Regions from separate parts of the Streptomyces sp. NPDC050264 genome, predicted to be linked through region 4. Evidence: riboswitches for the same ligand, from Rfam matches in the RefSeq annotation. Region 4 holds a riboswitch; each other region holds the start of a gene.
What was found. A riboswitch is a leader RNA that binds a small molecule or an ion and turns the genes downstream of it on or off. The one in region 4 is predicted to bind thiamine pyrophosphate.
Positions count from the first base shown of each region.

Region 1: it holds a riboswitch for thiamine pyrophosphate, as region 4 does, so the genes downstream of both, AB0J02_RS27730 (thiamine ABC transporter substrate-binding protein) here and AB0J02_RS38945 (cytosine permease) in region 4, are expected to answer to the same signal.
Region 2: it holds a riboswitch for thiamine pyrophosphate, as region 4 does, so the genes downstream of both, thiC (phosphomethylpyrimidine synthase ThiC) here and AB0J02_RS38945 (cytosine permease) in region 4, are expected to answer to the same signal.
Region 3: it holds a riboswitch for thiamine pyrophosphate, as region 4 does, so the genes downstream of both, thiO (glycine oxidase ThiO) here and AB0J02_RS38945 (cytosine permease) in region 4, are expected to answer to the same signal.

Region 1 covers NZ_JBFAKV010000017.1:98,097-100,292, forward strand. Annotated here, with positions in the region: gene rlmN (23S rRNA (adenine(2503)-C(2))-methyltransferase RlmN) at 1-863, shown strand, start outside; TPP riboswitch at 923-1,040, shown strand; gene AB0J02_RS27730 (thiamine ABC transporter substrate-binding protein) at 1,121-2,196, shown strand, end outside.
Region 2 covers NZ_JBFAKV010000003.1:441,863-444,058, reverse strand. Annotated here, with positions in the region: gene thiC (phosphomethylpyrimidine synthase ThiC) at 1-999, opposite strand, end outside; TPP riboswitch at 992-1,156, opposite strand; gene AB0J02_RS07170 (YibE/F family protein) at 1,228-2,196, shown strand, end outside.
Region 3 covers NZ_JBFAKV010000007.1:33,311-35,506, forward strand. Annotated here, with positions in the region: gene thiO (glycine oxidase ThiO) at 1-1,092, opposite strand, end outside; TPP riboswitch at 1,090-1,203, opposite strand; gene AB0J02_RS14110 (FAD-dependent oxidoreductase) at 1,443-2,196, shown strand, end outside.
Region 4 covers NZ_JBFAKV010000034.1:12,579-14,774, forward strand. Annotated here, with positions in the region: gene AB0J02_RS38935 (hypothetical protein) at 1-257, shown strand, start outside; gene AB0J02_RS38940 (aspartate/glutamate racemase family protein) at 312-1,013, opposite strand; TPP riboswitch at 1,117-1,215, shown strand; gene AB0J02_RS38945 (cytosine permease) at 1,207-2,196, shown strand, end outside.

The sequences.
Region 1 (2,196 bases), on a different contig from region 4:
TGACCGTCGTACGGCATCTGTCGACCGACCAGGACACCACGCGCAAGACGCTGTGGCGGCTGTTCGACGGCACGCTTGTCGAGTCGGTGCTGATGCGGTACCCGGACCGGGTCACCATGTGTATTTCGTCCCAGGCCGGCTGCGGGATGAACTGCCCGTTCTGCGCCACCGGGCAGGCCGGGCTCGACCGGAACCTGTCGACCGGCGAGATCGTGCACCAGATCGTCGACGGGATGCGGGCGCTGCGTGACGGCGAGATTCCCGGTGGGCCCGCGCGGCTCAGCAACATCGTCTTCATGGGCATGGGCGAGCCGCTCGCCAACTACAAGCGTGTCGTTCAGTCCATCCGCGCCCTCACCGACCCCGAGCCGGACGGGCTCGGGTTGTCGCAGCGCGGTATCACCGTGTCGACGGTCGGGCTCGTTCCCGCCATCAACCGGTTTACCGACGAGGGCTTCAAGTGCCGCCTCGCCATCTCGCTGCACGCGCCCGACGACGAGCTGCGCGACACCCTCGTACCGGTCAATACGCGGTGGAAGGTGCGGGAGGTGCTCGACGCCGGGTTCGAGTACGCCGCCAGGTCGGGGCGCCGGCTCTCCATCGAGTACGCCCTCATCCGCGACATCAACGACCAGGCGTGGCGCGGTGACCGGCTCGGCCGGATGCTCAAGGGCAAGCCGGTGCATGTGAACCTGATTCCGCTGAACCCGACCCCGGGCTCGAAGTGGACTGCGTCCCGGCCCGAGGACGAGAAGGCCTTCGTCGAGGCGATCGCCGCGCACGGGGTGCCCGTCACCGTCCGGGACACCCGTGGCCAGGAGATCGACGGGGCGTGTGGCCAGCTCGCCGCCACCGAGCGGTAGCCTGGACGTCAGTAGTTCTGCGTTCAGTAGTGCAGTAGTGCAGTAGTTTCTACATCTTCATATTCCGACAGGGGAGCGCCACAGCGCTGAGAGTGCGGCACCAGACCAATGGCAGGCCGCAGACCCTCTGAACCTCGCCCGGGTCATTCCGGGTAGGAAGTTCGGTCATCACTCATGCTGTTGCGCCCTGCCCGGAGATCTTCGAAGGTCTCCGGGCAGGGCCGCGTCTTCTCCTGGTCACTCCAGGAGGAATTTCGGTGAGCAAGAAGAGTTGCGTGGCTCTGGCCGTGGGCCTCGGTCTGGTCACGTTGTCGGCCTGCGGGTCGTCGAACGACGCGGGCTCCGGCGGGGACTCCAAGTCCGTCACCCTCGTCAGCCATGACTCATGGGCCGTCTCCAAGAACGTACTGAAGGACTTCGAGAAGAAGTCCGGCTACCAGGTGAAGGTCCTGGAGGACGGTGACGCGGGGCAGGCCGTCAACAAGGCGATCCTGTCGAAGGGCAATCCGCAGGGTGACGTCTTCTTCGGCGTCGACAACACCCTGCTGTCGCGGGCGCTCGACAACGGCGTCTTCGCCTCCTACAAGGCCAAGGGTCTGGGCCAGGTGAAGAGCGCGTATCAGCTCGACGCCGGGAAGAACCGCGTCACTCCCGTCGACAGCGGCGACATCTGCGTCAACTACGACAAGAAGTACTTCGCCGACCACAAGCTGGCGCCGCCGTCGTCCTTCGCCGATCTGGCCGAGCCGAAGTACAAGGATCTGCTCGTCACCGAGAACGCGGCCACCTCCTCGCCGGGTCTCGGCTTTCTGCTCGGGTCCGCCGCCCGGTACGGCGACGACAGCTGGCAGGGGTACTGGAAGAAGCTCGTGGCCAACGGTGTGAAGGTCGTCGACGGCTGGGACCAGGCGTACAACGAGGAGTTCAGCGGGAGCGCCGGCGGCAAGAAGGCGGGTGGCGAGCGGCCGCTCGTCGTGTCGTACGCGTCCTCGCCGCCCGCCGAGGCCATCTACTCCGACCCGCAGCCCAAGACGTCGCCGGTCGGTGTCTCGACCGGGACCTGCTTCCGGCAGATCGAGTTCGCCGGGCTGCTCGACGGGGCCAAGAACGAGAAGGGCGGCCGGGCGCTCCTCGACTTCCTGATCTCGAAGGAGTTCCAGCAGGACATGCCGCTCAACATGTTCGTCGACCCGGTGACCGGGAACGCCACCGCGCCCGCCGACTACACGAAGTACGCCGTGCGGGTCGACGATCCCGAGACCATGAGCCCGCGCAAGATCGCGGACAACCGTGACAGCTGGGTCAAGTCGTGGACATCGCTCGTAAGGAAGTA
Region 2 (2,196 bases), on a different contig from region 4:
GTAGAGGAAGCTCTCCTTGTGGTGCGCGAGACACCACGCGGCCATGATCGAACCGCCGCGCGAAACAATGCCGGTCTTGCGGTCGGCGGTCAGCGGGACGTACGGGAGGCGGACGCCGGCGTGGACCGTCATGTAGTCGACGCCCTGCTCGGCCTGCTCGATGACCGTGTCCTTGTAGATCTCCCAGGTCAGCTCCTCGGCCTTGCCGTCGACCTTTTCGAGGGCCTGGTAGAGCGGCACGGTACCGATAGGCACGGGGGAGTTGCGCAGCACCCATTCACGCGTGGTGTGGATGTTGCGGCCGGTGGAGAGGTCCATGACGGTGTCGGCGCCCCAGCGGGTCGCCCATGTCATCTTGTCCACCTCTTCCTCGATGGACGAGGTGACCGCGGAGTTGCCGATGTTGGCGTTCACCTTCACCAGGAACCGCTTGCCGATGATCATCGGCTCGATCTCCGGGTGGTTCACGTTGGCGGGCAGGACCGCGCGGCCCGCCGCGATCTCCTCGCGTACCACCTCGGGGGCCACGTTCTCCCGGATGGCCACGTACTCCATCTCCGGGGTGATCTCCCCCCGCCTGGCGTACGCGAGTTGGGTCACGGGCTCGCCGGTCCTGCCGCGCCGCGGCTGGCGCGGGCGGCCCGGGAAGACCGCGTCGAGGTTGCGCAGTCCGCCGCGCGGTGAGGTGTGCTTGATCCCGTCGTCCTCGGGGCGGGCGGGCCGGCCCGCGTACTCCTCGGTGTCGCCGCGGGCGATGATCCAGTTCTCCCGGAGGGGCGCGAGTCCCCTGCGGACATCGGTGTCGACGGTCGGATCGGTGTACGGGCCGGAGGTGTCGTACAGCGTGACGGCCTGGCCGTTGGTGAGGTGCACCTGGCGGACCGGCACCTGGAGGTCGGGGCGCGAGCCCTGGACATACCCCTTGTGCCAGCCGGTGGACTTCCCGGCCTCCGGCTCAGAGCTGCTGGAGGCAGGCGTGCGTGCGTCCGTTGTGGTCATGAGACCTACTCCCTACGCCGGCATTACCCGGTAACAGGTTCGGCGGTCGACGCAGCGATATTCGTCGTCGGTGCTCCACGCTGTTTCACGTGAAACACGCTGGGACGAAGGTCAGCGCCCTCTCAGCCCGGTGCTCCGAGCTCCCGCGTTTGCAAAGGTGCCTCCACGCTAGCGTCCCTTCGGACGCGTTGAACAGAGGGCCCCTGCCGTTCTTGCGATGATCGGGCGGTGACCACGACGCAGCAGCCTCCGCCTCCGCCGCCCCAGCCACCGCACGGACCGGGCCGGTCGGGCGCAGGGAGCGGCGACCACGGACACGGCCATTCCCACAACCACGGCCCCGCCGCGCCCGTCTCCCAGCATCTGCGCAAGGTCATCGCGGCGATCCTGGTGCCGTTCTCCGTCGCGGTCGTCGTCGGTCTCGCGGTGCTGTGGCCCGGAGGCGCACCCGCGCACGAACGCACCGGTGTCGGCTTCGACCGTCAGACCCAGCAGGCCACGGTCACCCGGGTCGAGAAGGTCGACTGCAAGTCCGTGAACGCCTCGGGTGACACCCCGACCGGCGACACCTCCACGGCCGAGGGCTCCTCCGCCCAGCAACAGGCCACCGGCACCTGCGAGAACGCGACGATCCGGGTCGACACCGGCAAGGACAAGGGCCGTACGTTCAAGGAGGTCGTCCAGCCGGACTCGCCACGGCAGTTGCGCGAGGGCCAGCAGGTGATCGTCGCCTACGCGCCCGACGCCCCGGAGAACCTGCAGTACTCGGTCACCGATGCGAACCGGAAGTTCCCCATGGCGCTGCTCGCCGGGATCTTCGCCGTGGCCGTGGTCGTGGTCGGCCGTCTGCGGGGCGTCATGGCGCTGGTCGCGCTCGCGGTCAGCTTCATGGTGCTGACGTTCTTCATCCTCCCGGCGATCCTGCAAGGCTCCAACCCTTTGGTGGTGGCGGTCGTCGGAGCCAGCGCGATCATGCTGATCGCGCTCTACATGTGTCACGGCCTGTCGGCCCGGACCTCGGTCGCCGTGCTCGGCACCCTCGTATCGCTGCTGCTGATCGGCCTGTTGGGCTCACTGTTCATCGGCTGGGCGGCACTGACCGGCAACACGGACGACAACACCGGGCTGATCCACGGCCTGTACCCGCACATCGACATGAGCGGCCTGCTGCTCGCCGGTGTCATCATCGGCTCGCTC
Region 3 (2,196 bases), on a different contig from region 4:
GGTCAGGACCTGCGCCATGGCGTCGCCGGTGACCGGCGTGAGCAGGACGCCGTTGCGGTAGTGGCCGGTGGCCAGGAGGAGGCCCGGCAGGGTCGTCGGGCCGAGGAGCGGGGCGTTGTCGGGCGAGCCGGGGCGCAGGCCCGCGCAGGTCTCCGTCAGGGGCAGTTCCGTGATGCCGGGGACGAGTTCGTGCGCGTCCCTCAGGAGTTCGTAGACCCCGCCCGCCGTGACCGTGGTGTCCCAGCCGAGCTCCTCGCTGGTGGCGCCCACGACGAGTTCGCCGTTGACGCGCGGCACCAGGTAGAGGTGGCTGCCGCGGACGACCGCGCGGACCGTGCGGCTCAGGAACGGCGCGTACTGCCGGGGCACCGTCAGCCGCAGGACCTGGCCCTTGACCGGGCGGACGGGCGGCACCACCTCGTCCGGGACCCCGGCGAGGCGACCACTGAGGCTGCCCGCCGCGAGCACGACCTGGTCGGCCGCGAGTTCGGTGCCGTCGGCGAGGACCACGCCGCGCGCCCGGTCCCGTACGACAGAGAGCCGCTCGGCCCGGGCCCGATGGAAGTCCACGCCCGCCCGCTCGCAGGCCGTCACAAGAGCACCCGCGAGCCTTCTCGGGTCGATCTGGTGGTCGCCGTCGACCCGCAGGCCCCCGCGCACGCCCGGCGCGAGCATCGGCTCCAGACGGCGGCAGTCGCGGCCCGACAGCCACTCGGACTCCAGGCCCGACTTCGTCTGCAGCGCGTGCAGTTCACGCAAGTGCGCCCGGTCGTCCGCGTCCAGCGCGACCGCCAGCGTGCCGCACGCGCGGTAGCCGAGGTCCTGCCCCGAGGCCTCGGACAGCTCGGCCGCGAACCGCGGATAGCGGCGCGCGGACTCGACGTTCAGACCGAGCAAGGTCTCTTCGCCGTAATGGAGTTCGGTGACCGCGGCCAGCATGCCGGCCGCCACCCGGGCGGCCCCGCCACCCGGCTCGGGATCCACCACCGCGACGGACAGACCGCGCTGCGCGGCCCTCCACGCGGTGACCAGACCGATGATTCCGCCCCCGACGACCAGGACATCGGTGGCTTTGAGCGGAGTACGCGACATGGGCGTCCAGCCCCTCCCTTCGCCGGCATGACCCGGATCAGGTTCGTACGGTCGGAGGCCGCTGCAGCCTCCCTCTCAGCCCGCTGCGTACGGGCTCCCGCGAGTGCTTTACGTCGGCCACCCTAACGCGTGCGCGCGACCCTCAGTAGGGGAGCCCGCGCCCATGGCCCGTGGCCCGGCGGCGTTTGATCTCTAAACCGGTGACACGTGTGCAGGACGTCACGGCGCGGGAGTGGTCCGCGCCGCTGACTGGCGCAAGATCAGGTGCCTAAGGTGATCCTGTGAGCGAGCAGCGGAGCGGTAACGGGACACCCACAGGGCAGCGGCACGTCGTCATCGTCGGCGCGGGAATGGCCGGCGTGCAGACCGCCGTGGCTTTGCGCGAACAGGGATTCTCCGGCGCCGTCACGCTGCTCGGCGCGGAACCGCACCAGCCCTACGACCGGCCGCCGCTGTCCAAGGCCGTGCTGCTCGGCAAGGCCGACGGCTCCGCGTTCGACGTGGACTTCGAGGCGCTCGGCGTCACCCTGCAGGTGGGTCGCGAGGTCACGGGGGTGCGCCCCGGGGACCACGCGCTGGACACGGCCGAGGGAGCCGTCCCCTACGACGTGCTGGTCGTCGCCACCGGCGCCGAACCGATCCGGCTGCCTGGCGCGGACGCCGTTCCTGGCGTCCACGTGCTGCGCACCCTCGACGACGCCGAGCGGCTGCGGACCGTCCTCTCCGGGCAGCGCGACGTGGTGGTCGTGGGCGCCGGGTGGATCGGCGCCGAGTTCGCCACCGCCGCCCGCGAGGCCGGCTGCCGCGTCACCGTCGTGGAGGCGGCCGAGCGGCCGCTCGTCGGGGCGCTGCCCGCCGAGGTCGCGGCGCCCATGACTGCCTGGTACGCGGACGCGGGGGTCCAACTGCGCACGCGCGCACGTGTGGAGCGCGTCGAACCGGGGGCCGTGGTCCTCGACGACGGGACGCGGCTGCCCGCCGAAGCGGTCGTCGTCGGTATCGGGGCCCGCCCGGCCACCCGCTGGCTGGACGGCTCCGGCATCGACCTGGGCGACCACGGCGAAGTGGTCGCGGACGCGAGCCTGCGGACCTCCGTGCCCGACG
Region 4 (2,196 bases):
TCGTGGTGGACTTCGGGAAGGCCGGGCGCTGCGAGCCCGGCGTGATCCGGCAGTTCGTCCGGGCGACCTTGGAGACAAAGGCGGGCCCGGGCGACAGCTTCCTGGCCGTCGTCGCGAGCCCCGCCACGCGTCCCGCGCTGCACACCGAGGGCGCGGGCCGACTCGCGGGCGGCATCCACGACACCGTCACGGACGCCGTCGAGGCCTGCTGGGCCTCGGCCCCGGAGGAGTTGGGCGGAGCCGGCGTCCTGAACTGAGGGTCACTCGTCAGCGATACGGCGACGGTCCTGATCCCGGGTTGCCGGGGTCGTTCAGGGCGTGACGTCGCCCAACGCGATCCGCACCGCCGCCTCGGCGTGCAGCCGTGCCGTGGGGAAGACGGGGACCGGGCTGTCCTCGGCGCCGATCAGCAACTCGATCTCGGTGCAGCCCAGGACGACTCCTTCGGCGCCGGCGCCGACGAGCCGGGCGATGACGTCCTGATACGCGGCGCGCGACGCGTCGCGGACCTCGCCGAGGCACAACTCCTCGTAGATCACCCGGTGGACGAGCGCACGCCCGGCGGCGTCGGGGACGAGCACGTCGAGCCCGCACTGTTCGAGGCGGCCGCGGTAGAAGTCCTGCTCCATCGTGAACGCGGTGCCCAGCAGGCCGACCCGCTTCAGGCCGGCCGCGCGTACGGCGTCGGCCGTCGCGTCCGCCAGGTGGATCAGGGGGACGGCGGTGGCCGCCCGCACCTGGTCGGCCACCTTGTGCATCGTGTTGGTGCAGATGAGCAGCATGTCGGCGCCGGCCGCCTCCAGAGACCTGGCGGCCGCGGCGAGAATCTCTCCGGCCTCCGTCCAGCGGCCCTGGACCTGCAACCGTTCGATCTCGGCGAAGTCCACGGAGTACACCACGCACCGTGCCGAGTGCAGTCCGCCGAGCCGCTCCCGGGTCAGCTCGTTCAGCAGCCGGTAGTACTCCGCGGTCGACTCCCAGCTCATCCCGCCGATCAACCCGATGGTTCTCATCACGCGACTCTAATCGCAGGACCGGTTCGCGTTGCGGGGGAGCCCCCGCGCGAGGGGGCGCCGCCACCCCATGCCGACGCAGCGGCTACTGTTCGCACCGGTACTGCCCGACACGGGGTGCCCCGCGACAGCGAGGGCTGAGATCACACCCGTAGAACCTGAACCAGTTAGCACTGGCGGAGGGATGTCAGCGATGTCGATGTCGCACGCTTCCACGGACCCGCGCGCCGCCGAGCGGCAGGGCGCGGGCGCTTTCGACGGGCGCATGCCCACCGCGCCGGGGGACTGGCGCCCCGAGGCGCGGGGCATCGCCCCCGTCCCCGAGGACCACCGGTACGGCGGCGCCGGAAGGCTGTTCACCGTGTGGTTCGCGCCGAACCTGACGATGAGCGGCGTCTTCACCGGCACGGTCGGCATCGCCCTCGGCCTGGACTTCGCCACCGCGCTGGCCGCCGTGGTCCTGGGCACTGTGCTCGGCGCGGTGCCCACCGCGTACCTCGGTACGTGGGGCAGCCGCACCGGCGCGGGTCAACTCCCGCTCGCCCGGCTGGCGTTCGGCCGGGCGGTCGTCGTACCCGGCGCCCTGCAATGGCTCTCGTCCATCGCCTGGGACGCGCTCATCGGCCTGTTCGGCGGAGACGCGCTCGCCCGGCTCTGCGGCTGGCCGTTCTGGCTGGGGGCGCTGGTGATGATGGCGGCGCAGGGGGCGTTCGGCGCGCTGGGCTACGAGGCGATCCACCGGCTGCAGAAGTGGATGACGGCCGTCCTCGCGGTCGCCTTCTGCGCCCTGGCGCTGCGGCTGGCGCACGCAGGCGTCACGCCCGCGGGCCACGGTGGCGCACACGGCGCCGACCGCGTCGGCGCGTTCGCCCTGACCACCACCATCGCGCTGAGCCTGGCCGTCTCCTGGGCGCCGTACGCCAGCGACTTCAGCCGCTACCTGCCCCGCGCCACCTCACCGGCCCGCATGTTCTGGTGCACGCTGGCGGGCGTCGTCGTGTCCTTCACCGCCGTGCAGGCGCTCGGACTCTGGGGCGCCTCCGTCTTCACCGACCAGACCGCGCAGGGCGTCGACACGCTGCTGGGCGGCGGGGTGATCGGCTCGCTCGGGCTCCTCGCCGTGGCGCTGGCCGCGCTGTGCAGCAACGCGATGAACGACTACAGCGGCTCTCTCGCCCTGCAG